Regions from separate parts of the Pantoea sp. X-Soil-ISGK-355 genome, predicted to be linked through region 1. Evidence: predicted binding sites of a transcription regulator. Region 1 holds the regulator's gene; each other region holds the start of a gene.
What was found. The regulator CRP, encoded in region 1, controls carbon source genes, mostly activating them, when cyclic AMP is high. The targets are predictions, from matches to a motif close to ATGTGANNNNNNTCACAT.
Positions count from the first base shown of each region.

Region 1 (9,925 bases):
ACCACAAAGGTCAGCATGGTGCCGACGGTGCCGCAGGTCAGAATGAAGTTCACCAGCTTCGGTGACGCCACTCTGGTCTGCAATGAACCCAGGGTGATGATGGTGGTGTAGATAGCACTTGAGCTGAAGCCAAGAATCATGATGATCCATTTCAGCATGCTGGCATCGTTGCTGCTGACGAACCAGTACATCAGTACGGTCGCCAGACCCGCCAGCACCATCAGAATGCGTTGCAGATCGAAGAAGCGCAGCAGGAAGCTGAAGGCCCACATACCCACCATATACGCCGTCCAGAAGCTGCCCACCAGTTGTCCGGCGTCATTGATATTCATGCCCATGACTTTGGTGGCATATTCCGGCACCCAGGAGATAAAGCCGAGCTGGCCCAGAATATAGCAGAGTGCCGCGACAGCCAGCAGCAGCACGCCCACACCCCATTTCTCTTTCTCAACCGTCGGGCTGTTTTCAGGCTTACGCAGTACCGGGAACTCCACAAACAGCGTCATGACGAAAATGGCGACGTAGATAACGCCGATGCAGACATAGACCCAGTACCACGGCAGCTGACGCGCCAGCAGAATGCCTGCCAGCACCGGAAACAGCGTGCCCGCCATGCTGAAGAAGGAGTCGGTAAACAGCAGGCGTGAACCGCGCTGACGGCCTTCATACAGGTGAGTGATCAGGAAGGTACCGATCGACATGGTGATGCCGCTGACCACACCCAGCACAAACATACAGAGCGAGAAGATGGTGAGATCGCGGCTGGTCATCAGCCCGATTATCGCCAGCACCATCAGGACGAAGCCGAAAATCAGCTGGCGCTTCAGTGGCACAATCACCATCAGCCAGGCGTTCAGGAAAACCGCCGCCAGGATGCCGCTGTTGAGGAAGGTGAAGGTATTACTCATGCTGGAGATGGGAATCTGGAAATCTTTTGCGATATCGCCCATTACCATGCCGGTAACGATCACCAGCGCGCCGGTCAGCGCGTAGGAGAAGAAGCTTATCCAGGTAAGGCCAATACGATTACGGTTTGTCATGTTCTGAACCTGTTGAGAACCGGGTGCCAAAAAGTGTCAGAAAGTGTAAACGGAACTGTGATCTTAATAAACAAGCAGTGAAACTACAGATCTAGATTTCATGTGTTGTGTGATTTTAATCACGCAATTAGGGTTGTTTAACGTTTGCTCAGTGCATTTGCCGCAACAGCGTAAATATAAGTAAAACGCTGGCTCATGGAATAGAGTCTCTTTACAATCAATCACGTTTTTGTGCCCGCTCTCCCAGGTAAGGAATCTTTCATGTTTAAACGTACTTTAACAGCGGCCATCACCCTGTTAGCGCTCTCTACCGTTTCCGCCCAGGCGCTGGCCGCAAAAGGTGACACCCACGTTCTGCTCACCACCTCCGCCGGCAATATCGAACTCGAACTGAATAACCAGAAAGCGCCGGTTTCTGTGAAAAACTTCGTTGATTACGTCAACAACGGTTTTTACAACAACACTATTTTTCATCGCGTGATCCCGGGCTTTATGGTGCAGGGTGGTGGCTTCACCACGGATATGCAGCAGAAGCAGACCAACGCGCCAATTAAAAACGAAGCGGACAATGGACTGCGTAACCTGCGCGGTACCATCTCTATGGCGCGTACCGCCGATAAAGACAGTGCCACCAGCCAGTTCTTCCTCAACGTCGCGGATAATGCGTTCCTCGACCACGGCCAGCGCGATTTTGGCTATGCCGTATTTGGTAAGATTGTGAAAGGTCAGGATGTGGTTGAAAAAATTTCTCAGGTTCCGACCAAAGATGTGGGTCCGTACCAGAATGTGCCGTCCAAACCGGTAGTTATCCTCTCCGCCAAAGTCCTGCCTTAACGCTTTTTGTCGCCATCTGCGGATGGCGACCGCCTGCCGCTTCCGGCAAAGCCAGAATTTGCTCTTATACTTAGGGCAAAAACCTGAGCAGGAGGCGGTATGGCGAACAAACTCACCGAAAAACAGAAGGTCACTCTGTGGCAACAGCGGCGTAGCGCCAGCTATCAGGCCAGCTGTCGGCTGGAAGGCTTCTCATCGAATGAAACCAGCGTAAACAGCGATGATGCAGCCGCGCGTCTGGCGTCACTGAGGAGGCAATATGGACTCTAATACCGCAGTGACCCAGGATCCCTACCTGTGGCAGCACGACAACGTGCTGAAAAACCTGCCCGATATTCATGATGCCGCCCAACTGCGTAAGGCGGAGCTGAGCTTCAGTGCAGCGCGTGCCGCCACCCTGGAACTGGGACCGCGTAATCCCGGATTGCCTTACCTGCGCCAGATCCATCGCACGCTGTTCCAGGACGTTTACAGCTGGGCCGGCGAACTGCGCACCATCGATATCTGGCGAGATGAAACGCCGTTCTGCCATTTTGAATATATCGAAAAGGAAGGCAACGCGCTGATGGCTGCGCTGGAAGAGGAGAAAGGACTCGCTGAGTTGCCGCGCGACGCGTTTATTCAGCGCATCGCCCACTACTACTGCGAAATCAATATGCTGCATCCTTTCCGTCATGGAAATGGCCGGGCACAGCGGATTTTCTTTGAACAGCTGGCGCTGCATGCCGGTTATCTGCTGTCGTGGGAAGAGACGGACGCGGAGAGCTGGAAAGCTGCTAATCAGGCGGGTGTAGCCGGCGATCTGACGCCGCTGGAGCAGGTGTTTGCGAAAGTGGTGAGTGAGGCGGCTTAACCGCGTAGAATAACGGCGCGGTTTATCATTCTGGACGCGTCATGCTGCTGCTTATCGACAATTACGACTCCTTTACCTGGAATCTTTATCAATATTTCTGCGAGCTGGGCGCGCAGGTTCAGGTGGTGCGCAATGATGCCATCACCCTGGAGCAGATGGCAGCGTTACCGCTGACCCATCTGGTGATCTCTCCTGGCCCCTGCACGCCGTCAGAGTCGGGCATCTCGCTGGCGGCGATTCGGCATTTCGCCGGTAACGTGCCGGTGCTGGGTGTCTGCCTGGGCCATCAGGCGATCGCGCAGGCCTATGGCGCGCAGGTCGTGCGAGCCCGTCAGGTGATGCACGGCAAAACCTCCGCGATTCAGCACACCGGTCAGGGCGTGTTCCGCAATCTCAATAATCCCCTTACCGTTACCCGTTATCACTCGCTGATTGTGCAGCGCGACTCTCTGCCCGACGCATTCGAGGTAACGGCCTGGACGGTACGTGACGGCGAGCCTGACGAAATTATGGGGTTTCGCCATAAAACCCTGGCGCTGGAAGGCGTGCAGTTCCATCCCGAAAGCATTCTCAGCGAGCAGGGACATCAGCTGCTGCGCAATTTCCTTACGCAATAAGTTGCCTTTGAGTGATTTTTTATGCATATTTTGTGATTATTATTTCAATTCAGTACGACAATCATTCAGATGGAGTTACTAATGGCAGCCGAAAAAATTGCGGTCACGCGGGAGACGTTCGATAACGTTATTTTGCCTGTTTATGCACCTGCGCAGTTTGTGCCGGTAAAAGGCAAGGGCAGTCGCGTATGGGATCAGCAGGGCAAAGAGTATATCGACTTCTCGGGTGGTATTGCTGTTACCGCACTTGGACACTGCCATCCTGCGCTGGTGGAAACACTGAAAAGCCAGGGCGAGACGCTGTGGCACACCAGCAATGTCTTTACCAACGAACCGGCACTGCGTCTCGCCAGTAAGCTCATTCAGGCGACCTTTGCCGATCGCGTCTTCTTCGCCAACTCCGGTGCCGAAGCCAATGAAGCTGCGTTTAAGCTGGCGCGCTACTATGCCTGCAAACGTCACAGTCCGTTCAAAAGTAAAATCATCGCGTTTCATAATGCTTTTCATGGCCGGACGCTGTTTACCGTTACGGTCGGCGGCCAGCCAAAATATTCTGACGGATTCGGTCCGAAACCGGCGGATATTGTCCACGTGCCGTTCAATGACCTGGATGCTGTAAAAGCGGTCATTGACGATCACACCTGCGCCATTGTGGTTGAACCGATTCAGGGTGAGGGCGGCGTCATGCCTGCGACGCAGGAATTTATGCAGGGACTGCGTGCGCTTTGCGATCAGCATCAGGCGCTGCTGGTACTGGACGAAGTGCAGAGCGGCATGGGACGCAGCGGCAAGCTGTTCGCCTATGAGCATTATGGCGTCCAGCCCGATATCCTGACTTCAGCCAAAGCGCTGGGCGGCGGTTTCCCGGTCAGCGCCATGCTGACCACCAACGAGATTGCTTCAACCATGGCACCGGGCGTGCATGGCACCACCTATGGCGGCAACCCGCTCGCCTGTGCCATTGCCGAAACCGCGCTGGATATTATCAACACGCCGGAGGTGCTGGCGGGCGTAGAGATGCGTCGCCAGCACTTTGTCACGGCGCTGCAGGCTATTGACGCGAAGTATGACCTGTTCAGTGACATTCGCGGCAAAGGTCTGCTGATTGGCGCGGCACTGAAACCTCAGCATGCCGGCAGGTCGCGCGACATTCTGAATGCCGCCGCCGCTGCAGGTGTGATGGTGCTGGTAGCTGGCACCGATGTGATGCGTTTTGCCCCGTCGCTGATCATCGAACCGGCCGACATTGAAGAGGGCATGAGCCGCTTCGCCACCGCCGTCGGCAAAGTGCTTAACGGCTAGCTTAGTTTTTACGTAAGCGTCTGATCAGCCAGCGGCCATGTTGCGGTCGCTGGTTCCACGCCAGCGATGAAATGGTGTACATCACGCTCAGATGATCGAGAATGCGCCGCACATGCTGCTCCACCACAGTAATCGGTCCCTCACTGATGTTTTCCAGGTCATCCAGCAGATTCACCTGTGAGCTTTCACCATCATATTCCAGCCGCTGCTGACACCGCTGCAGCGCAATTTCGCAGGATTGCAGATAGCGTTGAGCCAGCGAGGCGGTCAGCATAGTGTGCTCGCGCGCCAGAATCGTTATCGCATTGATATGCTCGACAATAAACTGACTGTGGGTGACCCAGAGCCGCATATCACTCAGGTAACGGGAGTTGAACGCGGGTTCCTGCATTGCCTGATTCAGTGAGTTAAACAGCGCATTGTGCGCCTGATTAACCTTCACGCGCTGATAAGCCAGTTTCTCTGGCGACTGTTCGTCGCCCAGTAACAGCCGCAGCGCATCCTGATAGGTTTCCAGCGCGTCGTGGGCGTTCTGCCGTAGTAAGCCGCTCTGCCACTGCGGCCACAGCCACAGCATCCCACCAAAGGCGATCAGACAGCCCATCAGCGTATCCATCAATCGCGGCAGCAGAAACTGCGCGCCATTCAGTGACAGCAGTTGCAGCGAGTAAACTGCCGTGACCGTAAAGCCAATCATCGACCAGCCATAGAACTGGCGGGTAAAGCGATAGCTGATAAAGGTTATCGCCAGCATGATCAGCAGCACCAGTGACTCCGGTACCGCGAGCCGCAGCGTAGCGGCCGCGATGACCAGGCCGGCAAAGGTGCCCAGCGCCCGGTGCTGGATACGGACGCGGGTGGCGCTGTAGCCGTTCTGGCTGACGAACATAATGGTCATCAGGATCCAGTAGGGTTTAGGGATGTTGAAGAACAGCGCCAGCGCGCTGCCCAGCATCAGCATCACCGCAAAGCGACCCGCCGTGCGCAGCGACGACGAGCGAAACGAGAGATAACTGCGCAGCGCCGGTAACAGCGGCAGGCGGCGCTGGCGGTCTGCCATCAGATCGCGCTGGTAAAGCGGTTTCTGGGTGCGTAGCACCCGCGCAATGCGGTTGAAGTGATAAAGGCAGAAGTTACCCACCGGATTATCGGGATGCTGATGGGCAATTTTCTCCAGTGCGCCGAGCTGTTTATCCATCGCAAAGCGGTCGGGTAACTGGTGATAAAGAATGTTATCTGCCAGCACCCGCAGCCGGGCCGAGATGGTTTTGGCATTCCAGCGGATCACCGCTTCAGCATGGCTTTGCTCCACCAGCTTCTGGACTTCTTCCGGCCGATGCAGGCTGACCGAGATATGCTCCTGCAGATCGAGGGCCACCTGGAAAGCGCGCGTCAGCCTTTTATGGCTGTGATCGCGGCTTGCCGACAGCATATGCATCTGCTGATAACAGGTGTTAATCAGATCGACCACTTTCTGCTGACGGGCCAGCAGTGGCGGCAGCGCCTTTTCCGGATCGGTCAGCTGCGTCAGCAGGGTGTATTTCGCGTCGCAGTAGTTAGCCAGCTCGCGGTAGATCAGGCTCAGGCTTTCGCGCATTGGCTGCTCTTTCCACAGCCAGAACCAGAACCAGTTAAACAGCCCGTACCACAGCGTGCCGCCGATATAGAGCAGCGGGGTGACATAGATGGGCATGCGGCCAATCAGGCTCAGGGTAAAGATGGCGGCAATCAGGGTGCCGGGCAGCAGACGGCCATGCAGCGGGCTGATCTCACCCGTGACGCCGAGCAGCAAAGGCATAGCGAAGAGGATCAGCGGCAGTGGAATCGCATGCAGGGTGAGCCACTGGATCAGAAAGCTGCCGAGGGCAAACAGGCTACCGCCCACAATCAGACGTTTGAAAAAGCGTTTATGCGGCGTATCGAGACCGGCGATATTGCAGCAGGCGGGCACTAATGAGAACAGCAGACCTTTTTGCAGGTCGCCAGCCAGCCAGCCCAGCGCCACCGGCAGACAGAGCACCAGCGTTTGCCGCAAGGCATAATTGACTTCAGGATGGTAAATGATTCGACGCCACATCGGCCCAACACAAACAATAACGGCGTGATGTTGCCATCACGCCGTGGATGACAGGAATTAGCGGGTGCCGTAAACGACGATGGTTTTGCCGTGTGCGGAGATCAGGTTCTGATCTTCCAGCATCTTCAAAATACGGCCCACGGTTTCACGTGAACAACCCACAATCTGACCAATTTCCTGACGAGTGATTTTAATTTGCATGCCGTCGGGATGCGTCATGGCATCTGGCTGCTTCGCCAGGTTAAGCAGAGTCTGTGCAATGCGGCCGGTAACGTCGAGGAAAGCGAGGTTACCCACTTTTTCAGACGTCACCTGCAGGCGACGCGCCATCTGCGATGAGAGTCGCATCAGGATATCGGGGTTAACCTGGATCAACTGACGGAATTTCTTGTAAGAAATCTCCGCCACTTCGCACGCGCTTTTCGCACGTACCCAGGCGCTGCGTTCCTGACCTTCTTCGAACAGGCCAAGCTCACCAATAAAATCGCCCTGATTCAGGTAGGAAAGAATCATCTCTTTGCCTTCTTCATCTTTAATCAGAACCGCGACGGAACCTTTCACGATGTAGTAAAGCGTTTCTGCTTTTTCACCTTGGTGAATCAGCGTACTTTTGGATGGATACTTGTGAATATGGCAATGGGACAGGAACCATTCGAGTGTAGGGTCTGTTTGCGGTTTGCCGAGAACCATTCGCTATTATCCTCTGTTGTAATCGTGCCCAAAATACAGGGGGCAGTTTTCCCTGTCAGGCGGTGAAAGCTTCAAGCGTTTCCTTTTCAGGAAATTATTCGGGCCGCATCAGGCGCAGTGCGCATCATTCTTCCCGGCTTCGCCATCGGGTGACGAAAAATATTTTCAGCACTGTTTGTAGCACAGCTTTTGCCGACTGTCTTCTGTTGTCTCGCTTCAGCTACAGGCGGATTTCTCTGGATTGCTGTTTACCAGGCGAAAGCGTACTCTGGCGACAAAACAGCGTATTCCGGAGCAAAAATCATGCAGGCAAGAGTGAAATGGGTAGAAGGGCTGACATTCCTTGGAGAATCCTCATCCGGCCATCAGATACTGATGGATGGCAATTCAGGTGATAAAGCGCCCAGCCCAATGGAAATGGTGCTGATGGCGGCAGGTGGATGCAGCGCGATTGACGTGGTATCAATTCTGCAAAAAGGCCGCAACGATGTGGCTGATTGTGAAGTAAAACTGACCTCAGAACGTCGTGAAGAGGCGCCGCGAATCTTTACGCACATCAACCTGCATTTTATCGTGAGTGGCAAAGCGCTCCAGGATAAAGCGGTCTCACGCGCGGTCGATCTTTCGGCTGAAAAATATTGCTCGGTGGCCATCATGCTGGGTAAAGGCGTCAACATTACGCATAGCTATGAAGTGATCGAACTTTAGTAGCCGCAGGGGTTATTGCAGACCTGCTAACTTCACTTCCAGTATCTGATGCAGGTTGCTTTAAGACTGTGCCTGGTCCGGAAATCCGCTTTGAGATTGTGCCTGCGTTGTGAACAGGGTCAGAGCGGTTTGTGTCGGTCCGCTGTCAGATTGTGCCTGCATAGGGAATCCGCGTTGATACTGTGCCTGCGCTGGGAACCGGGTCAGATCGGAAAGTCGCTTAAGCCAATCCCTGGCCGCTCGTCCCGCGCCGTCCCTGGCGCGGGACGCTTTCCTTTTCTGACCCGGTTCCCTGCGTGTTAAGCATTTTCGCTGCTGTCAGATTGATCCTGCATTGGCATTAGTCTGGAAAGGCCCTTTTGACCTCTTACTCTATCCGCTTACCTTCCATCAGCCGCTTCACCAGCGGACCCATGATCAACTCCATCGCCAGACCCATTTTGCCGCCGGGCACCACCAGCGTATTGATGTGCGAGATAAACGAGCCCTGCAGCATTGCCAGCAGGTAGGGGAAGTCGATATCTTCCAGCGCCTGAAAGTGGATCACCACAAAACTCTCATCCAGTGACGGAATGGCGCGGGCTGCGAACGGGTTGGAGGTATCGATGGTTGGAACGCGCTGAAAGTTGATATGGGTGCGTGAAAACTGCGGTGTGATGTAGTTGATGTAATCTTCCATTGAGCGCACCACGGAATCCATTACGGCTTCACGTGAATGACCGCGCTCGCCAGTGTCGCGTACCAGCTTCTGAATCCACTCCAGGTTAACAATCGGTACCACGCCCACCAGCAGATCGACCTGTTCCGCCACGTTGTGCTGCGCTGTCACCACACCGCCATGCAATCCTTCATAAAAAAGAATATCGGTGTTCTGCGGTAGCGGCTGCCAGGGTGTAAAAGTGCCGGGCACCTGATTCCACGGCACCGCCTCATCGTAAGTGTGCAGATATTTACGCGACTGCCCCTCCCCGCTGAGACCATACTCTTTAAAGCTCTGCTCCAGCAGGCCAAAGTCATTGGCTTCCGGGCCAAAGTAGCTGACATGACGTCCCAGATCGCGTGCCTTACGAATCGCCATATCCATTTCAGGGCGGGTAAAGCGGTGAAAACTGTCACCTTCCAGCTCCGCCGCATGCAGGTCAAGCTGCTGAAAAATTTTGCGGAACGCCAGGCTGGTGGTGGTGGTTCCTGCGCCGCTGGAACCGGTCACCGCGATAATGGGATGACGTGCAGACATAGAAAAGCTCCCTGTGAGGTCGGACGATGAGCATTGTTATCATGAAAGGGTGCCGGGTGCATCAGCCACGAAATTCTTTACGCGGCATGATATTGACCGATTCATGCAGTTCCGACCACACCAGCACCACTTCACCGGTTTCCAGCTGGCGTCGCACATCAGCCACCTTGTCCAGCAGGCTACGTTCATGCTCGCCATAGTCAGTGCCTTCACGCAGCACAAAGGTTTCAATCAGATTTTCAAGGGTCTCAGGAGAGACCTGTTGCCAGGGAATAATCACGAGATCAGGTATCCAGAAAAGGGGCGATCCACTGCGGGATGCGCTGTTCCAGCCACATTTCGGGCTGGCGTAACGTCCCGCCGACGAAACCGACGTGGCCGCCGTGTGGTGTCAGTTGATAAGTAATAGTGGCAGATAATTGGCTGCTGTGCGGAATCACCTCATCACTCATAAAGGGATCGTCTTTGGCGTGGATGATTAGCAGCGGTTTCTCTGCGCGTTTGAGCCAGGGCATGGCGCTGGCCCGATGATAGTAATCGGCCGCATCGACAAAACCGTGGGCGCGG
Region 1 covers NZ_AP035971.1:3,673,168-3,683,092, reverse strand. The annotation lists gene tsgA (MFS transporter TsgA) at 1-1,040, opposite strand, end outside; gene ppiA (peptidylprolyl isomerase A) at 1,302-1,874, shown strand; gene AC6I8J_RS16985 (YhfG family protein) at 1,974-2,144, shown strand; gene AC6I8J_RS16980 (putative adenosine monophosphate-protein transferase Fic) at 2,134-2,727, shown strand; gene AC6I8J_RS16975 (aminodeoxychorismate/anthranilate synthase component II) at 2,769-3,344, shown strand; gene argD (bifunctional acetylornithine/succinyldiaminopimelate transaminase) at 3,426-4,646, shown strand; gene AC6I8J_RS16965 (YccS/YhfK family putative transporter) at 4,648-6,723, opposite strand; gene crp (cAMP-activated global transcriptional regulator CRP) at 6,781-7,413, opposite strand; gene AC6I8J_RS16955 (OsmC family protein) at 7,717-8,121, shown strand; gene AC6I8J_RS16950 (phosphoribulokinase) at 8,489-9,358, opposite strand; gene AC6I8J_RS16945 (YheU family protein) at 9,420-9,638, opposite strand; gene AC6I8J_RS16940 (hydrolase) at 9,643-9,925, opposite strand, start outside.

Region 2 (9,925 bases), 2.0 Mb from region 1:
GTTTCAACGGCGTGATAGCCATTATTCCGCATCAGCGTGGCCACCGCCTCACCCTGCTGCCAGCCATGTTCCAGCAGCAGCCAGCCACCCGGCAGCAGCCACGCGGGCGCCTGCCCGATGAGCGTGCGCAGATCGGCCAGTCCCGCTTCATCCGCCACCAGCGCGCTGCGCGGTTCAAAACGCACGTCGCCCTGCTCCAGGTGACTGTCGCTGGCATCAATATAGGGTGGATTGCTGACGATGAGCGTAAAGCGCTGCGGCGTCAGCGCCTGGAACCAGTGACTGAGCAGAAAGGTGGTATTAGGGAGGTTGAGCTGTGCTGCATTGCTGCTCGCCAGCTCAACAGCGGCTTCAATGCGATCCACGCCGGTCACCTGACAGTCGGGCCGCTCGCTGGCCAGCGCCAGCGCAATCGCCCCGGTGCCGGTGCCCATATCCAGAATGGTCGAGGGCGTCGCGGGCAGATGCGCCAGCGCCTGCTCAACCAGCAGTTCGGTATCCGGGCGCGGGATCAGCGTGGCGTCACTGACACGTAACGGCAGCGACCAGAACTCGCGTTCGCCCACCAGATGCGCCACCGGTTCACCCCGTGCACGCCGTGCCAGCAGGCTGTCCAGCTGTGCGAGTTGGGCATCGCTGAGCACCGTTTCATCGAAGGCAATTAACCAGCTGCGCGATTTGCCGGTCACGAAACCTAACAGGATCTCTGCGTCACGCTTCGGACTGTCACCCCCGCACAGCGTGGCGACAGCCTGTTTCAGCCAGTGACGAATATCCATTAATCCTGACCAGCCAGCGCTGCCAGCTGATCCGCCTGGTACTCCTGCACAATTGGCTCAATCAGGCTGTCGAGTTTGCCTTCCATTACTTCGTCCAGACGGTAGATTGTCAGGTTGATGCGGTGGTCAGTCACGCGGCCCTGCGGGAAGTTATAGGTACGGTTACGGTCAGAACGATCGCCGCTGCCCAGCAGGTTGCGGCGGGTACTGGCTTCGGCAGCGTGACGGCGGGCCATCTCTGCCGCGTGAATACGGGAACCCAGCACCGCCAGCGCTTTGGCTTTGTTTTTATGCTGAGAACGTTCGTCCTGACACTCCACTACGATGCCGGTTGGCAGGTGGGTAATACGGATCGCGGAGTCGGTGGTGTTAACGTGCTGACCGCCTGCGCCGGATGAGCGGAAGGTATCGATCTTCAGGTCACCAGCGTTGATTTCCGGCAGTTCCGCTTCCGGAATTTCCGGCATCACGGCTACGGTACAGGCTGAGGTATGAATACGGCCCTGGGATTCGGTCTCCGGCACACGCTGCACACGATGTCCGCCTGACTCAAATTTCAGGCGGCCATAGGCACCGTCGCCGGTGACGCGGGCAATCACTTCTTTGTAACCGCCATGCTCGCCTTCGTTGGCGCTGATGATTTCCACACGCCAGCGACGCGCTTCGGCATAGCGGCTGTACATGCGGAAGAGATCGCCGGCGAAGATCGCGGCTTCATCGCCGCCCGTTCCGGCGCGCACCTCGATAAAACAGGCGCGCTCATCGTCGGGATCTTTCGGCAGTAACAACACCTGCAACTGCTGCTCCAGCACGTCACTCTTCTCACGCGCTTCCTGAAACTCTTCCTGCGCCATATCGCGCATTTCAGGATCGTCGAGCATCTGCTGCGCCGTTTCGATATCGTCCTGAACCTGCTGCCAGTCGCGGAAGCAACGGGTCACATCGGTCAGTTGAGCATATTCACGTGACAGCGCACGGAAACGCTCCTGATCGGCGATCACGCCAGCATCACCCAGCATGGCTTCCACTTCTTCGTGGCGCTCCTGCAGGGCTTCCAGTTTGGCAACTATAGAGGTTTTCATTTAAATGTGGGATTCCCGTAAACAGGTGGCGACAGCGGTGTGCCTAATCGAGACCCAGGCTGTCGCGTAAAATCTGCAGGCGTTCATTATCGCCATCGCGGGCGGCCTGCTGAAGTGATTTGGTTGGCGCATGTATTAAACGGTTGGTCAGCTTGTGCGCCAGTTCCTGCATGACTTTCTGCGGATCGGCACCCTGCTGCAGCGCCTGCAGCGCACGGCCTTCCAGCTCAGCACGGATATCCTCCGCCTGAGAACGATATTCACGGATGGTATTCACCGCACCCTGTGAACGCAGCCACGCCATGAATTCGCTGCTTTCCTGAACGACGATGCTTTCGGCCTGAACCGCGGCCGCTTTGCGCTGCGCCAGGTTCTGCTCGATGATCGCCTGCAGGTCATCCACGCTGTAGAGATAGGCGTTAGGCAGATCGCCGACTTCCGGCTCTACGTCACGCGGTACGGCAATATCCACCAGAAGCATGGGTTTGTTGCGGCGCGCTTTCAGGGCGCGCTCCATCATCCCTTTGCCAATAATCGGCAGCGGACTGGAGGTTGAGGAAATTATGATGTCGGCTTCGGCCAGACGGGCATCGATCTCCGCCAGCGTGATCACTTCCGCGCCGACTTCCGACGCCAGCGCTTCGGCACGCTCGCGGGTACGGTTCGCGATGATCAGATTTTTGACCTGATGTTCACGCAGATGACGTGCCACCAGCTCAATGGTTTCACCCGCGCCAACCAGCAACACATTGACGGAAGAGAGAGATTCGAAGATTTGACGGGCCAGCGTACAGGCGGCAAACGCCACTGACACCGCATTGGCACCGATATCGGTTTCCGTGCGTACGCGTTTGGCGACAGAGAAGGTTTTCTGGAACATGCGTTCCAGTTCACTGCTCAGCGCATGACCGCGTGAGGAGTCGGCAAACGCTTTTTTTACCTGACCGAGTATTTGCGGTTCGCCCAGCACCAGTGAATCGAGTCCGCTGGCGACGCGCATGAGGTGACTGACCGCCTCGTTATCCTGATGCCAGTAGAGGCTGTTGCGCACATCCTCTTCATCCAGCTGATGATAATTGCATAACCAGCTCACCAGACGCGCCTGTAAATCGGCCTGCTGCTCTACACTGAGGTAGAGTTCCGTCCGGTTACAGGTGGACAACACCACGCCGCTCTGCACCATTGGCTGTGATAACAGGCTGTTCAGCGCCTGCTCAAGCGTCTCCGGCCCGAACGAAACGCGTTCGCGCAGAGCAATGGGGGCAGTCTTGTGGTTGATTCCGAGAGCGAGCAGCGTCATGGCGGTTTTGGTTGGGATGTCCCAATAATGTCAGGGTTTTGTGAGGCGCATTCTACAAGATGCGACAGATCAAGAAAAGCCATACAAAGGCTATGACTGTAATAAGATTAACCTGTTCGTGCTCAATTTGCTGCATAACAGCATTGACGGTTAAAACCGGGACGGTTAGCGTTATCCGTTACGAATAATAAATGTGTCCGAGGAGATGACCACTTGATGCTTAATTCACCACGCAATCTGTTGCGCCTTTTGCCCCTTGCCAGCGTGCTGCTGGCGGCCTGTAGCGTCAACAAACCGCAAGGTCCCGGCCCCAGCGTTACCGCGCCGCAGTGGCAACAGCATCAGCAGGCGGTCTCAAAGGTCACGCACTACCAGACCCGCGGCGCCTTTGCCTACCTCTCTGACAAGCAGAAAGTCTACGCCCGCTTCAACTGGCAGCAGACCGCACCCGATCGCTATCGCCTGCTGCTGACCAATCCGCTCGGCAGCACTGAACTGCAGCTTGATGCGCAAGGCTCGGTGGTGCAGATCGTCGATAACAAAGGCAAGCGCTACGTCAGTAACGATGCGCAGAAAATGATCTCGCAGCTGACCGGCATGAACATTCCGCTGGCCAATCTGCGTCAGTGGATGATGGGTCTGCCAGGCGATGCCACGGATTATAAACTTAACGATAGCTATCAGCTGAGCAGTCTCAACTACAGCCGCGACGGTCAGAACTGGCAGGTTTCGATTGCGGGCTACGACAGCAAGGTTACCCCGCCGCTGCCGTCCAGCCTGGAGCTGAAAGAGGGTGACCAGCGGATTAAACTGCGTATGGACGGCTGGACCGTTCAATGATCACCCACTGGCCTGCTCCGGCAAAACTGAATCTTTTTCTCTACATTACTGGCCGTCGTCCCGACGGCTATCACAACCTGCAGACGCTGTTTCAGTTTCTCGATTACGGTGATGAATTGCAGATTAGCGTCGATCACAGCGATTCTATTCAGCTGTTAACGCCGGTGCCGGGCGTCGCGGATGCGGACAACCTGATTGTGCGGGCCGCGAACATGCTGAAACAGGCGGCACAGGATAACCATCGCCTGCCCGCACGCGCGGGTGCGCAGATTGCTATCGAGAAAAGGCTGCCCATGGGCGGCGGCATCGGTGGCGGCTCTTCTGATGCGGCGACCGTGCTGGTGGCGCTGAATCATCTGTGGCAAACCGGCTTCACACCGGATGAGCTGGCGACAATCGGCGTGAAGCTGGGCGCGGATGTACCGGTCTTTGTGCACGGCTTTGCGGCCTTTGCAGAGGGCGTGGGTGAACAACTTCAGCCCGCAGCGCCGGAAGAAAAGTGGTATCTTGTCGCTCATCCCGGAGTGAATATCAGCACGCCCGTGGTATTCAACGACCCCGGGCTGACGCGGGATACGCCATCGCGCAGTTTATCGACGCTTTTAGCCTTACCCTTCACCAATGATTGTGAAGCAGTGGTAAGAAAACGTTTTCGTGAGGTTGATGCGCTTGTTTCCTGGCTGCTAGAATACGCGCCGTCACGCCTGACTGGCACAGGCGCTTGTGTGTTTGCTGAATTTGACACCGAGTCCGCCGCCCGCCAGGTGCTGGAGCTTGCCCCGAATGGGGTACGCGGATTTGTAGCCCGGGGCGTTAACGTCTCACCGCTACAGCGTACCCTGCGAGGCGATTAGCGAATGCGTGACAGTGTCACCCCGTTCCGGACACTGCGCGTTTCGCATTAACACACCCGTGTGAACGTCTATGACCGTACGCGCCGGTTACAGTCATGCCGTTCATTCTCTGGACGCAAAGCCTGAGGTTCTTCTCGTGCCTGATATGAAGCTATTTGCTGGTAACGCCACCCCGGAACTAGCACAACGTATTGCCAATCGCCTTTACACCAGCCTGGGAGACGCCGCTGTAGGCCGTTTCAGTGATGGTGAAGTGAGCGTACAGATTAATGAAAATGTACGCGGTGGTGATATTTTCATCATCCAGTCCACCTGTGCTCCCACCAACGATAATCTGATGGAACTGGTTGTGATGGTCGACGCGCTGCGTCGTGCTTCTGCTGGTCGTATTACCGCAGTCATCCCCTACTTTGGTTATGCCCGTCAGGACCGCCGCGTGCGTTCCGCGCGTGTACCTATTACTGCTAAAGTAGTGGCAGACTTCCTTTCCAGCGTCGGTGTTGACCGTGTTCTTACGGTTGACCTGCACGCCGAGCAGATCCAGGGCTTCTTCGACGTCCCGGTTGATAACGTATTTGGCAGCCCGATCCTGCTGGAAGATATGATGCAGATCGGTCTGGAAAACCCAATTGTGGTTTCTCCCGATATTGGTGGCGTAGTACGTGCCCGTGCTATCGCTAAACTGCTGAACGACACCGATATGGCTATCATCGATAAACGCCGCCCTCGCGCGAACGTTTCTCAGGTGATGCACATCATTGGTGACGTTGCTGGCCGCGACTGCGTGCTGGTCGACGATATGATCGACACCGGCGGCACGCTGTGCAAAGCGGCTGAAGCGCTGAAAGAGCGTGGTGCCAAACGCGTGTTTGCTTACGCGACGCACCCGATCTTCTCCGGCAATGCGGTTGAAAACCTGCGTAAATCTGTACTCGACCAGGTCATCGTCTGCGATACCATCCCGCTTTCAGACGAGATTAAGTCACTGCCGAATGTGCGCACGCTGACCTTATCTGGCATGCTGGCCGAAGCGATTCGCCGCATCAGTAACGAAGAATCTATCTCGGCGATGTTCGAGCATTAATCTTCGCGGAACCGGGCGCTGTGCCCGGTTTTTTTATCTCTGCCTTCCCGATTAACCCGCTTCTTTTTCTGCCTTTTCCCCGATAAATTTCCTTTTAATCTCCTGTTTTCAACGCCACCCACTTTTTTACTAAAACGCGGTGTTCCCCCGCTTCTGCCCTCCAGTATTAAATGGTAATTTGCTGCGCATTTCTCATCTGAATTCAGCCATCATGAGCCTTGATATCTACACATTATTTGTCTGCGAGCTCTACGTGCTGGGGTTTCTGAGCATCATTATGGTGTTTGCCTGGGTGGGGTCGCACTATGACCGCGTTCTTGGCTTCACCTGTCTGTCACTGGTTTTCACCCTGATTGCCGTATTCTTAAGCAGCCTGCGCAGCAGCGGCCTGCATTTCCTGCCGGTTGCGGTGGGCAATGTGTTAGTGATGCTCGCTTATGGCGGATTATTAAATGCGTTCCGGCGCTTCTGCGGTAAACCCATCGGCACACACTGGTTACTGGGTGCCCTGCTCTGGGCACTCCTCTGCTGCTTTCCGGCGTTTTATTACAGCTTACCCAAACGGATACTGGTATTGTGCATCGCCTGCGTCGCCTATACCGCCGCACTGATCCAGCTGGTCTGGCAGGCGCGTGACACGCTGAAAGCCACTTTCTGGCCTGCCCAGCTGCTGTTGTGGATCCACCTGCTGTTTCATCTGGTGCGCCTGTTTCTGGACAGCGCTATTCCCAGCACGCTGCCTGGCGCCATTGGCGGATCGGACTTCTCGGTTTACGTGATTCTGGAATCCATTCTGTTTGTCATCGGCCTGACGTTTACCATTCTGGCCATGGTAAATGAGCGGATGCAGATAGCGTTAAAATACTCTTCCCTGCACGATCCGCTGACCAGCGTCTGGAATCGCCGCGCCCTATTTGCTGAAGCAGAGAAAATTGTGGCGCGCTGCCGCCGTCAGAACCGGCCGTTCAGCGCAATACTGTTCGACCTCGATCATTTTAAAAGCATCAACGATCGATATGGTCATCATCAGGGCGACCAGATTTTGATTCACTTTTGCGAAATAGTCAGAGGATTGATACCGGCTGAGGGGCGTTTTGCACGACTGGGCGGAGAAGAGTTTGCGGCCATCATTCCGGCAGGAGCACGGGATGCAGAGGCGTGGTGTGAGGCGATCCGGCTGGCGGTCTGTGCATCGCAACCCAATGAAATAGCTTATTCGGTCAGTATTGGCTTTGCCACGGTCACGCACAGCCAGCAGGATTTTGTGAGTTTACTGGCGATGGCAGATGCGGCGCTCTATCACGCGAAAGCCAGTGGCCGGAACTGCACTGCGCAGCATCCGGTCCCGGCAGCTTTCAGTTAGTGGTGAGAGTTGTGTGACCGGCGGCAGCGCTTGTCATAGTGACGCAGCCAGTAATAACGATCCTCAACTTTTTCACGGCCACTGATACGCGCGCCCACCAGCCACATCAGTGCGCCAATAAAGATGCTCAGAATCGCGCCCTGCGCCAGAAACTGTGGCAAATCGAGTGTCGGCAGCTGGTTAATAATTGAAAACCCAACACCCAGCACCATTGTGACTAATCCCAGTACCATCAAGCTGTTACCCGCTACGCGGCAGTGTTGATGTTTCATGCTGCACCTCCATCCATATGAGTTAATAACCGCACACAATGTTAAGTGTCATAAGTTTAGGCAATGGCTGAGGTCCACGTTGCGGACTGGATCACACATCAGTCATAAAGAATGACCTGGCCCTGAATGCAGCCTGTTGATTCAGATGGAAAATGATTAATCACGGTTCTGAACCATTTCGCTGCTTGTGCTTTGTCATCTCGCCTGTGGCGAAGTAAACTAACGCCCTTTCGCGATAACAGCAGGATAATCATTGTGAGCAGCATTAAACTGATTGTGGGACTGGCCAATCCGGGCGCTGAATATGCCGCCACACGCCACAATGCGGGTGCCTGGTATCTGGATCTGCTGGCTGAGCGCCACAATCAGTCACTGAAAGAGGAAGGCAAATTCTATGGCTATACCGCCCGCCTGGCGATAGCCGGCGAGGATGTGCGCCTGCTGGTGCCGACCACCTTTATGAACCTGAGTGGTAAAGCGGTGGCGGCAATGGCGACCTTTTATCGCATCGCGCCAGAAGAGATTCTGGTGGCGCATGATGAACTCGATTTGCCGCCCGGTGTGGCAAAGTTCAAGCAGGGCGGCGGCCATGGCGGCCATAACGGGCTGAAAGACATCATCAGCAAGCTGGGCAACAACAATAATTTTCATCGGCTGCGCATCGGTATCGGGCATCCCGGCGATCGCAACAAGGTGACCGGATTTGTGCTGGGCAAGCCGCCCGCCAGCGAGCAGAAGCTGATTGATGAGGCCATTGATGAGGCGGCGCGCTGCACCGAACTGTGGCTGAAAGAGGATCGCATCAAGGCAATGAACCGGCTGCACGCCTTCAGGCCTGCTTAAACGCCCGAATCGTCGTGATTCCGTGTATAATGCGCGAAATTTTTCCATTCGTCTCCGACAGTCCGCCTTATGGCGTGCTGTCCATCCAGTTATAAAGGGTATCAAACCATGGGATTCAAATGCGGTATCGTGGGCCTGCCGAACGTCGGTAAATCCACTCTGTTTAACGCGCTGACTAAAGCGGGCATCGAAGCGGCTAACTTCCCCTTCTGTACCATTGAGCCAAACACCGGCGTGGTACCCATGCCTGACCTGCGTCTGGACCAGCTTTCTGAGATTGTTAAGCCACAGCGCGTGGTGCCGACTACCATGGAATTCGTCGATATCGCGGGCCTGGTAAAAGGCGCGTCCAAAGGTGAAGGCCTGGGCAACCAGTTCCTGACCAACATTCGCGAAACCGAAGCGATCGGCCACGTGGTGCGCTGCTTTGAAAACGACAACATCATCCACGTTGCGGGTAAAGTAAACCCGGCGGAAGATATTGACGTGATCAACACCGAGCTGGCGCTGTCCGATCTGGAAACCTGTGAGCGTGCGATTCAGCGTGTGCAGAAGAAAGCCAAAGGTGGCGACAAAGATGCCAAAGCCGAGCTGGCTGCGCTGGAGAAGTGCCTGCCGCATCTTTCTGAAGCGGGCATGCTGCGTTCACTGGATCTGGATGCTGACGACAAAGCGGCCATCCGCTATCTGAGCTTCCTGACCCTGAAGCCGACCATGTACATTGCTAACGTCAATGAAGATGGTTTCGAGAATAACCCGTACCTGGATCAGGTGCGTGCTATCGCCGAAGCAGAAGGTTCAGTCGTCGTGCCGGTGTGCGCCGCCGTTGAGTCGGACATTGCCGAACTGGAAGATGAAGATCGTGAAGAGTTCATGGCGGAGCTGGGACTGGAAGAGCCGGGCCTGAACCGCGTTATCCGCGCCGGTTACTCGCTACTGAACCTGCAGACCTACTTCACCGCTGGCGTGAAAGAAGTGCGTGCCTGGACCATCCCGGTTGGCGCCACTGCCCCACAGGCAGCCGGTAAAATCCATACCGACTTCGAGAAAGGCTTTATCCGCGCCCAGACTATCGCGTTTGAAGACTTTATCGCCTACAAAGGCGAGCAAGGCGCGAAAGAAGCCGGCAAGATGCGTTCAGAAGGTAAAGAGTACATCGTGAAAGATGGCGATGTGATGAACTTTTTGTTTAACGTCTGATTGGGTTGTTGCCGCATGAGGTTTCACTGAATCTCATGACGACACAAAAATCTTTAAAATCCACGCAACTGCGTGGATTTTTTATTGTGCGGTCGGGCGTAAAATTCATGCGGAGACGTCCTCTCCACCAGCCGAGCTTCAAAACAGGCTCAGATCGACCCCGCCCCAGGCGTATCAGACGGTGCCTTCAGCATGTTATTGCACCAGGTTATGCTGCAGGGAATATTTCACAATATGGGCATTATTGGTAAATTTCATTCGCTTCATCATGCGTGACTTATAGGTGCTGACGGTTTTATTGCTGATGG
Region 2 covers NZ_AP035971.1:1,719,271-1,729,195, reverse strand. The annotation lists gene prmC (peptide chain release factor N(5)-glutamine methyltransferase) at 1-779, opposite strand, end outside; gene prfA (peptide chain release factor 1) at 779-1,861, opposite strand; gene hemA (glutamyl-tRNA reductase) at 1,905-3,161, opposite strand; gene lolB (lipoprotein insertase outer membrane protein LolB) at 3,378-4,001, shown strand; gene ispE (4-(cytidine 5'-diphospho)-2-C-methyl-D-erythritol kinase) at 3,998-4,855, shown strand; gene prs (ribose-phosphate diphosphokinase) at 4,992-5,939, shown strand; gene AC6I8J_RS07930 (GGDEF domain-containing protein) at 6,151-7,302, shown strand; gene ychH (stress-induced protein YchH) at 7,299-7,574, opposite strand; gene pth (aminoacyl-tRNA hydrolase) at 7,830-8,417, shown strand; gene ychF (redox-regulated ATPase YchF) at 8,526-9,617, shown strand; gene AC6I8J_RS07910 (response regulator) at 9,813-9,925, opposite strand, start outside.
Region 2: pth (aminoacyl-tRNA hydrolase) is a predicted target of CRP. The motif match lies at 7,654-7,671, and genes of this name have one in related genera.

Region 3 (9,925 bases), 990 kb from region 1:
ACATTGACCTTTTCAAACATCACCAGCCCTTTGCGGGCATCAATCAGGGCGATGTCCTGCGGTGTCGTCACCACCAGCGCACCGGTGACCGGCACGTTCTGCGCCAGCGTCAGCTGAATGTCGCCGGTGCCGGGCGGCATATCCAGCACCAGATAATCCAGCTCCGGCCACAGCGTTTCGTTGAGCAGTTGCATCAGCGCTTTGCTGGCCATCGGCCCGCGCCACACCATCGCATTGTCATCCGTGACCAGATAACCAATGGAGTTGGTGGCCAGCCCGTGCGCCATGATCGGTGCCATATGGGTGCCATCCGGCGAGGTTGGCCGATGAGCCTGAGTGCCGAGCATGTTCGGCACAGACGGGCCGTAGATATCAGCGTCCAGAATCCCGACCCGCGCGCCTTCTGCTGCCAGCGCAAGCGCCATGTTTACGGCGGTGCTGGATTTTCCCACGCCGCCTTTGCCGGAGCTGACCGCAATAATGTTTTTGACGCCGTTAACGCCCGGCTGGTTTTTTACCCGCTTCAGGGTGGCAATATCATGGCTGAGCCGCCAGTCGATGGCGCGTGCGCCGGTCTGGCGCAGCAGTTCGGCGCTGACTTGCTCTTTCAGGTCGTCGAATCCGCTGGCCCAGGCAAACGGCATCACCAGTTCCACATGCAGCGTTCCATCCAGCTGCGCCACATGGTGCAATGCCTTCAGGGCGGTGAGATTCTGCTTAAGGGTCGGATGCTCAAAGCTTCTCAATACGCCTGCCACGATGGCGCGCAGGCCTTCTGGCGTATGCGGTTCCCGGGATTGTACTGTCATCCCCTGCTCCTTATTTCTGCTGTGCTTACGCTGTGTTTCAGCGATGTATTGTCAATGATATCAGATGCTCGTGGATCTGCGGCGACTGGCAGGGTGAATCCCTTGTGTTTACGCAGGTGAAGCCTTCAGTTACCATCTAAGCCCGTTTTTTCAATCAACAGAAAGCTACGCAAACTATGACTCAAGTCGCTAAAAAAATTCTGGTAACGTGCGCACTGCCTTACGCGAACGGATCAATCCATCTCGGCCACATGCTCGAGCATATCCAGGCAGACATTTGGGTGCGTTATCAGCGAATGCGTGGCAATCAGGTTTATTTCATCTGCGCCGATGATGCGCACGGCACGCCGATCATGCTGAAAGCTCAGCAGCTGGGCATTGCACCGGAGCAGATGATTGCAGAGATGAAAAGCGAGCATGAAGCCGACTTTGCCGGTTTTAATGTCAGCTATGACAACTATCATTCGACCCACGGCGACGAGAACCGTGAGCTTTCAGCGCTGATTTACGGCCGTCTGAAAGAGAACGGTTTTATTAAAAACCGCACCATCTCCCAGCTCTACGATCCGGAAAAAGGGATGTTCCTGCCGGACCGTTTTGTGAAAGGCACCTGCCCGAAATGTAAATCACCTGATCAGTATGGCGACAACTGTGAAGTCTGCAGCGCGACCTACAGCCCGACCGAGCTGATCGATCCGAAATCGGTGGTATCCGGTGCGACGCCAGTCCTGCGCGACTCCGAGCACTTCTTCTTTGATCTGCCGTCCTTCAGCGCCATGCTGCAGGCCTGGACCCGCTCCGGTGCGCTGCAGGATCAGGTGGCGAACAAAATGCAGGAGTGGTTTGAATCGGGCCTGCAGCAGTGGGATATCTCCCGCGATGCGCCTTATTTCGGCTTTGAAATCCCGGACGCGCCAGGCAAATATTTCTACGTCTGGCTGGATGCGCCTATCGGTTACATGGGCTCGTTCAAGAACCTGTGCGACAAGCGTGGCGACATCGACTTCGACGAATTCTGGCGTAAAGACTCGACGACCGAGCTGTATCACTTCATCGGTAAAGATATCGTCTACTTCCACAGCCTGTTCTGGCCAGCGATGCTGGAAGGCAGTCACTTCCGCAAGCCAAACAACCTGTTTGTACACGGCTATGTCACCGTCAACGGTGCCAAGATGTCGAAGTCGCGCGGCACATTTATTAAAGCCAGCACCTGGCTGCAGCATCTGGATGCCGACAGCCTTCGTTACTACTACGCGGCGAAACTCTCTTCACGCATTGACGATATCGACCTGAATCTGGAAGATTTCGTCCAGCGCGTGAATGCTGACATCGTTAACAAAGTGGTTAACCTGGCGTCACGTAACGCGGGCTTCATTACCAAACGCTTTGACGGCAAACTGGCGGCAGACCTGGCCGATCCGGCGCTCTATCAGACCTTCGTGGATGCGTCAGAGAAGATTGGTGACGCCTGGGCGGGTCGTGAATACAGCCGTGCTATCCGTGAAATCATGGCGCTGGCTGACCTGGCGAACCGTTATGTCGATGAGCAGGCTCCGTGGGTGGTGGCGAAGCAGGAAGGCCGTGATGCCGATCTGCAGGCAATCTGCTCCATGGGCATTAACCTGTTCCGCATTCTGATGACCTGGCTGAAGCCGGTACTGCCGTCACTGAGCGCCCGCGCAGAAGGCTTCCTGAACGGTGAACTGAGCTGGGATGCCATCGCGCAGCCGCTGCTGGATCATCAGGTCGCACCGTTCAAAGCGCTCTACAGCCGCATTGAAATGGCGAAAGTCGAAGGACTTATTGAGGCTTCGAAAGAGGATGCCGCTGCGGCCAGTGCATCGCCCGCCACGGGCCCGCTGGCCGATGCACCGATCGGTGAAACCATTACCATTGATGATTTCGCCAAAGTGGATATGCGCGTCGCGCTGATTGAGCAGGCGGAACTGGTGGAAGGTTCGGACAAGCTGCTGCGTCTGCAACTCGACCTGGGCGGTGAGAAGCGTCAGATCTTCTCAGGTATTCGTGCCGCCTATCCTGACCCCGCCGTGCTGGTCGGTAAAATGACCATTATCGTGGCCAACCTGGCACCGCGTAAAATGCGCTTTGGTATCTCTGAAGGCATGGTGCTGTCAGCGGGTCCGGGCGGCAAAGATCTGTTCGTGCTGTCTGTCGACAGCGGTGCTGTACCGGGTATGCCGGTTAAGTAATCGCCTGCCGAGGCTTAACAGGCTAAGCGCAGTGCCGTTCTGAACCCTTCGCGCCGTATCACTGGCGCGAAGGGTTATTTTCCCCGCTTCGCATTCTCACCGCTACTGCCCCGCTTCCTTCTGCTGAAACGCTTTGCCCGTTGCTGCTACTCTGCGGCATAAATGTGATCGCTAGCACGCTAAGCGGTTAATGCGTATGATGAAGCTCAGTGAAAACAGGAGCCTGCCATGCTCACCGTGCTGTCTGTCTGCGGACGTTATCTTCGCGCCTTTATCATCATTTATCTCTGCTTATACTCTGGCATCGGCATCGCTTCGCTGCTGCCCATTAAACTGCCAGGCAGCATCCTGGGAATGTTAATTCTGTTCGGCCTGCTGGCGTCGCAGATCCTGCCGGTCAGCTGGGTAAAACCGGGCTGCCATCTGCTGATTCGCTACATGGCGCTGCTGTTTGTGCCAATCAGCGTCGGAGTGATGAGTTACACCGATATACTCACCGCCCAGTTTGGCCCGATTGTTGTTTCCTGTGTTGTCAGTACCTTCCTGGTACTCTCCATTGTCGGCGTCAGCGCCCACCGGCTTCACAGCCGCCGTCCTGCCGGAGAGTCAGCCGATGAGTGACATGTGGTGGTCACTGCCACTGACGCTGGCAGCCTTTTTTCTGGCGCGCAAGCTGGCGATACGACTGAAAATCTCGCTGCTTAATCCGCTACTGGTCGCCATGGGGATGATTATCCCGATACTGCTGCTGTTGCAGCTTCCTTACTCGCGCTATTTCGCCGGCAGCCAGATTCTTAATCAGCTGCTGCAACCGGCTGTGGTCGCGCTGGCACTGCCGCTGTATGAGCAGATGCATCAGATTCGTGCCCGGTGGAAATCGATTATTGGCGTCTGCTTTATCGGCAGCCTGACCGCCATGATCTCAGGCACCGCTATTGCCCTGTGGATGGGTGCCACACCTGAAATTGCCGCCACCATCGTACCTAAATCCGTGACCACGCCCATCGCGATGGCCGTCTCCGGTTCGCTGCACGGCATTCCCGCCATCAGCGCCATCTGCGTGCTGATTGCCGGAGTACTGGGTGCGGTATTCGGACACACGCTGCTGAATCTGCTGGGCGTAAAATCGAAAGCGGCGCGCGGACTGGCAATTGGCAATGCATCGCATGCGCTGGGCACGGCGCGTGCCGCGGAACTGGACTATCAGGAAGGAGCATTCAGCTCACTGGCGCTGGTGATCTGCGGCATCATCACCTCTCTGCTGGCACCGTTTATTTTTCCGCTGCTGATGCACTGGTTTGGCTGAAAGTTTGCGAGAGATCTCGCAAAGTTGAAACATGCAACACATGTTACATTGTCAGAGCGATGTGGATCACATATAAACCGGTGACTGGCACATCGCCCTGCTGAATTTAATGAGGCTCACATGCATTCCCGTTTCCTTTCTGCTTTTGAGGCATTGCCGTCAACGCTGCAAACTGCACTTGCTCCCCTGTTGAACGATCCTGACTTTCATGCGGTGATCAGCGCCGACCAGGTCACCTCACTGCAACAACAGACACAAATGGAGGCCGATGCGCTGGCGCTGGCGCTGCTGCCCCTCGCGGCCTCCTGTGCCGTTGCTACCGTGTCGCATTTTAACGTTGGGGCGATAGCCCGCGGCGTCAGCGGCAACTGGTACTTCGGGGCTAACATGGAATTTGTCGGCACGCCCATGCAGCAGACCGTCCATGCTGAGCAGAGCGCTATTACCCATGCGTGGCTGCGCGGCGAGCGCCAGCTTGAGACCATCACCGTTAACTACACGCCGTGCGGTCACTGCCGTCAGTTCATGAACGAGCTGAACAGCGGCACCAACATTCGCATCAGCCTGCCACAACGCGCAATCAGCACCCTGGCCGATTATCTGCCGGATGCCTTTGGCCCGCGCGATCTGGACATTACGACCTTCCTGATGGACGAGGTGGACCACGGCTATGTGGCCGAAGGCGATGAACTGCTGCAGGCTGCGGTTGCCGCTGCCAATGCCAGCCACGCGCCTTACAGCCAGTCCCACGCGGGTGTTGCGCTGCTGACCACGGATGGCGCGATTGTCGCCGGTCGCTATGCCGAAAATGCCGCGTTTAACCCGAGCTTCCCGCCGCTTCAGGCGGCACTGGTCTTGCTGAACATGCAGGGCGGCGATGTTCGTCAGATAAAAAAAGCGGTACTGGCCGAAGTGGAAAATGCCACGTTAAGCCAGTTTGCCGCCACGCAGGCGACGCTTGAGACATTTGGTTGCGGTGAGCTGCTGCAGGTAACGCTGTACAAAGCATAACCCGCTGTCAGAGAAGCCACAGTTTTGTGAGCTTTTGTGAACAAACGCTGTACTTCTGCGGGAAATTTCATAGGATCTGGCGCCAGAATTCACGCAATTACAAATTACTCTGAATAATTCAGGTTGCAGGATAGCAGCACGGTCGTGAATGTTTCCGCAGCGGTTACCCTGCCGCTGCCTGACCTGCAGTCTGAGCTATAACGGGTGAGAAAACTGGCGCTACCTTTCCGGCGTGACGCCAGACAACACTGCAACCGGAGCATTACCGCATGGAACTCGACTACGAAAGTAAACGCCCGCTGTATATCCCTTATGCTGGCCCGATTTTGCTGGAATTTCCCCTGCTGAATAAAGGCAGCGCCTTTAGCATCGAAGAACGTAATGAATTCAACCTCAACGGTTTGCTGCCAGAAGCAGTGGAATCGATTGAAGAGCAGGCGCAGCGTGCCTGGCGTCAGTTCCAGGACTTCAAAAATAATAACGATAAGCATGTCTACCTGCGTAACATCCAGGACACCAACGAAACGCTGTTCTATCGCCTGCTGGATAATCATCTTGAAGAGATGATGCCGATTATCTACACCCCGACTGTGGGCGCAGCCTGCGAACACTTCTCTGAGATCTACCGTCGTGCGCGTGGCGTGTTCATCTCCTACCCTAACCGTGACCGCATCGAAGATATGCTGCAAAACGCCACCAAGCAGAATGTGAAGGTGATTGTAGTGACCGATGGCGAGCGCATCCTGGGCCTCGGCGATCAGGGCATCGGCGGCATGGGTATCCCGATTGGTAAGCTTTCACTCTATACCGCCTGTGGTGGCATCAGTCCGGCTTACACCTTGCCGGTGGTGCTGGATGTCGGCACCAATAACCAGCAGTTGCTGAACGATCCGCTCTATATGGGCTGGCGTCATCCGCGCATTACCGGCGAAGAGTACGACGAGTTCGTCAATGAATTTATCCAGGCCGTTAAACGCCGCTGGCCGAAAGTTCTGCTGCAGTTTGAAGATTTCGCCCAGAAGAACGCCATGCCGCTGCTGAATCGCTATCGCGATGAGGTCTGCTGCTTTAACGACGATATTCAGGGCACTGCAGCCGTTACGGTAGGTACGTTGATTGCCGCCAGCCGCGCGGCCGGTAGCCGCCTGTGCGAGCAGAAAGTGGTGTTCCTGGGTGCCGGTTCCGCGGGTTGTGGTATCGCTGAACAGATCATAGCGCAGATGAAATCAGAAGGCCTGAGCGACGAGGAAGCACGTGGCCGGGTGATGATGGTCGATCGCTTTGGTCTGCTGACGGACAAGCTGCCTAACCTGCTCGATTTCCAGAGCAAGCTGGTGCAGAAGAGCGAAAACCTGCAGCAGTGGGATGTCACCAATGATTCCATCTCGCTGCTGGACGTGGTGCGCAATGCGCAGCCCGATATTCTGATTGGTGTCTCTGGCCAGCCGGGCCTGTTCACCGAAGAGATCATCCGCGAGATGCACAAGCACTGTCAGCGCCCTATTGTGATGCCACTGTCGAACCCGACATCACGCGTGGAAGCGACGCCAGCCGATATCATCGCCTGGACTGACGGTGCCGCGCTGGTCGCAACTGGCAGTCCGTTCTCGCCGGTGAGCTGGAACGGTAAAACCTATCCGATTGCGCAGTGCAACAACTCCTACATCTTCCCGGGCATTGGTCTGGGTGTGATTGCTTCGGGTGCCAGCCGCGTTACCGATACCATGCTGATGACCGCCAGCCGCGCACTCGCTGACTGTTCTCCGCTGGTGAATGAAGGTGAAGGCCCGGTACTGCCTGAGATTAAAGATATCCAGGGCGTGTCGAAAATCATAGCGATGGAAGTGGGTAAAGCTGCTCAACTGGCGGGTGTCGCCGTGGTGACCTCTGAAGATGTGTTGTCACAGGCTATCGCCAACAACTTCTGGCTGCCGCAGTATCGTCACTATCGTCGTACCTCGATTTAATCTTCCCACTGCCGGATCGCCTCTGGTCCGGCAGTGTTCAAAAAACGTACAGCCAGCCGGCAGTCACTTGCTTCGCTGCGGCTGCTCAAGTAGCCTTGTCCCATCTCACTATTTTGACATCGAGTCTCCAGGCGCATGCTGAAACGCGTTCTCATTGGTCTGCTTTTCATCATCTTACTGATGGTGGCAACGGCGCTCGGCCTTGATCGCTGGATCAGCTGGAAAACTGCGCCTTTTATATACGAAAATGTCGCTTCATTGCCGCATCGTCAGGTAGGTGTGGTCCTGGGGACGGCGAAATATTATCGTACAGGCGTTATCAATCAGTATTACCTCTATCGTATGCAGGGCGCGCTTAATGCCTATAACAGCGGCAAGGTGAATTATCTGCTGCTGAGCGGTGACAACGCGCTGCAAAGCTATAATGAGCCGATGACGATGCGCCGCGATCTTATCAAAGCCGGTGTCGATCCGGCTGATATCGTGCTCGATTATGCCGGGTTCCGGACGCTTGATTCGATTGTGCGCACCCGCAAAGTGTTTGATACCAATGATTTCATTATTATCACGCAGCGCTTCCACTGTGAGCGCGCGCTGTTTATCGCCCTGCAACTGGGCATTCAGGCCCAGTGCTATGCGGTGCCCTCACCGAAAAACATGCTGAGCGTGCGCTTCCGTGAGGTCGGTGCCCGGCTGGGTGCACTGGCGGACCTCTTCCTGCTTAAGCGTGAACCCCGTTTCTTAGGCCCGCTGGTGCCAATTCCTGCCGTACACGATGTTCCTGAAGACGCGCAGAGTTATCCGGCGGTGACGCCGGAGCAGCTGCTGGAGCTGGAACAGAAGCTGCGGAAATAGCTCACGCGCTGCGACTTCTTTATGCTGGTTACTGCTGTGCCGAGGTCTGGCAGTAACGTGCAGGGCTCAGGGAGCTGACGGTAATATGCTGGCTCAGGGAGCATACGTTTAGTCGCCATCTGTTACTATGCAGCGATCATTAAGCTGATTAATTACATGACTACGGTAGATAATTCAGTGCTACTTCCCCTCTGAAAGCCGACTTAGACTGCTGAGAAATCTGAAGAGGGTGAATCTTATAACAATGAATAAGCTCAACGCGCAGGGAACACGGTCAGAAGAGGAAAGCGTCCCACGCCAGGGATGGCGTGGGCCGAGCATGTCATGGATGACGGCTTTTGCGACTTTCCGATCTGACCGTGTTCCCTACGCATACTCGATCTCACAGCAACGACCCCAGCACTCTCCCCTATAAAAAGCGTTCTGCGGAGGAATGACACGGGCAGATCATTTACTGGCCTTAGCGTCTTTCCGATCTGACCGTGTTCCCTTCGCAGACTCGATCTCACAGCGACAATGCCTGCACTCCACCCACAATGCCTGCACTCCAGCGACAATGCCCGTACTCCAGCAACAATGCCTGCGCTCCCATAATAAAAAAGCGACCCGAAGGTCGCTTTTTTAGCGTTGAATAAGACTTACTTCTTACGAGAATATTTCAGGGAATCCAGCGCCACGGCGAAGATAATGATGCCGCCCTTAATGATGTACTGCCAGTAAGGGTTCACGCCGATATAGGTCAGACCGTAGTTGATAACGGTGAAGATCAGCACACCGGTGACGACACCCGCCACACTACCCACACCACCGGCGAAGGAAACACCGCCGACCACACAGGCCGCAATCGCATCCAGCTCATACATAAAGCCAAGGTTGTTGGTGGCAGAACCGATACGACCCGCCTCCAGCATCCCACCAAAGGCGTAGAACACACCTGACAGGGCATAAATCATGATCAGGTTCAAAGGCACGTTCACGCCTGACACTTTCGCCGCTTCCGGGTTACCGCCGATAGCAAAAATGTTTTTGCCGAAGCGGGTTTTGTTCCACAGAATCCAGACGAAAATAATGGCAATCACAGCGTAGAACGTGATGAACGAGAGTTTAAAATCACCAAAGCGTAAGAAACCCTGAGCAAATTTCGAGAACCCTGCGTCAAAGCCAGCAATCGGTGAGGCACCCACAAAGTCGTAATAGAGTGAGTTGATACCGTAAACGATAATCATGGTGCCCAGCGTGGTGATAAATGGCGTTACCTTCAGGTAAGCAATAATCACACCATTCACCAGACCAATTACACCGCCAATGATGCACACCGTCAGGATAACCAGTGGAATCGGCACGGTATCCAGCGTCGGGAAGACTTTGTTCGCGTTATCCATCGCCTGCAACAGCGTTGCGGCAACGACCGCCGCTAAGCCAACCTGACGTCCGGCTGACAGGTCAGTACCCTGGGTCACAATCAGACCCGCCACACCCAGTGCAATAATAATGCGCACCGAAGATTGGGTCAGAATATTACTCAGGTTCATCAAACTTAAAAATGTCGGATCCTGGAAAATAATAATAGCCAGCAATACCAGCAGAACGACATAAATGCCGCCCTCTTTTAACCAGGTTAGCGCATTCTTTTTTGTAGTCGCTTTCATGTTAACAGCCCTTGCTTCATTAAAGGTGTAATGACGCTAAACGCAATATTTCGTTCTGCGTGGTCGTTTTGGTATCAACTATGCCTGCTACCAGACCATTACTCATTACCAGAATACG
Region 3 covers NZ_AP035971.1:2,682,261-2,692,185, forward strand. The annotation lists gene apbC (iron-sulfur cluster carrier protein ApbC) at 1-809, opposite strand, end outside; gene metG (methionine--tRNA ligase) at 986-3,019, shown strand; gene AC6I8J_RS12380 (CidA/LrgA family protein) at 3,248-3,640, shown strand; gene AC6I8J_RS12385 (CidB/LrgB family autolysis modulator) at 3,633-4,325, shown strand; gene cdd (cytidine deaminase) at 4,446-5,336, shown strand; gene AC6I8J_RS12395 (NAD-dependent malic enzyme) at 5,606-7,303, shown strand; gene sanA (outer membrane permeability protein SanA) at 7,439-8,158, shown strand; gene mglC (galactose/methyl galactoside ABC transporter permease MglC) at 8,797-9,807, opposite strand; gene mglA (galactose/methyl galactoside ABC transporter ATP-binding protein MglA) at 9,827-9,925, opposite strand, start outside.
Region 3: cdd (cytidine deaminase) is a predicted target of CRP. The motif match lies at 4,380-4,397, and genes of this name have one in related genera.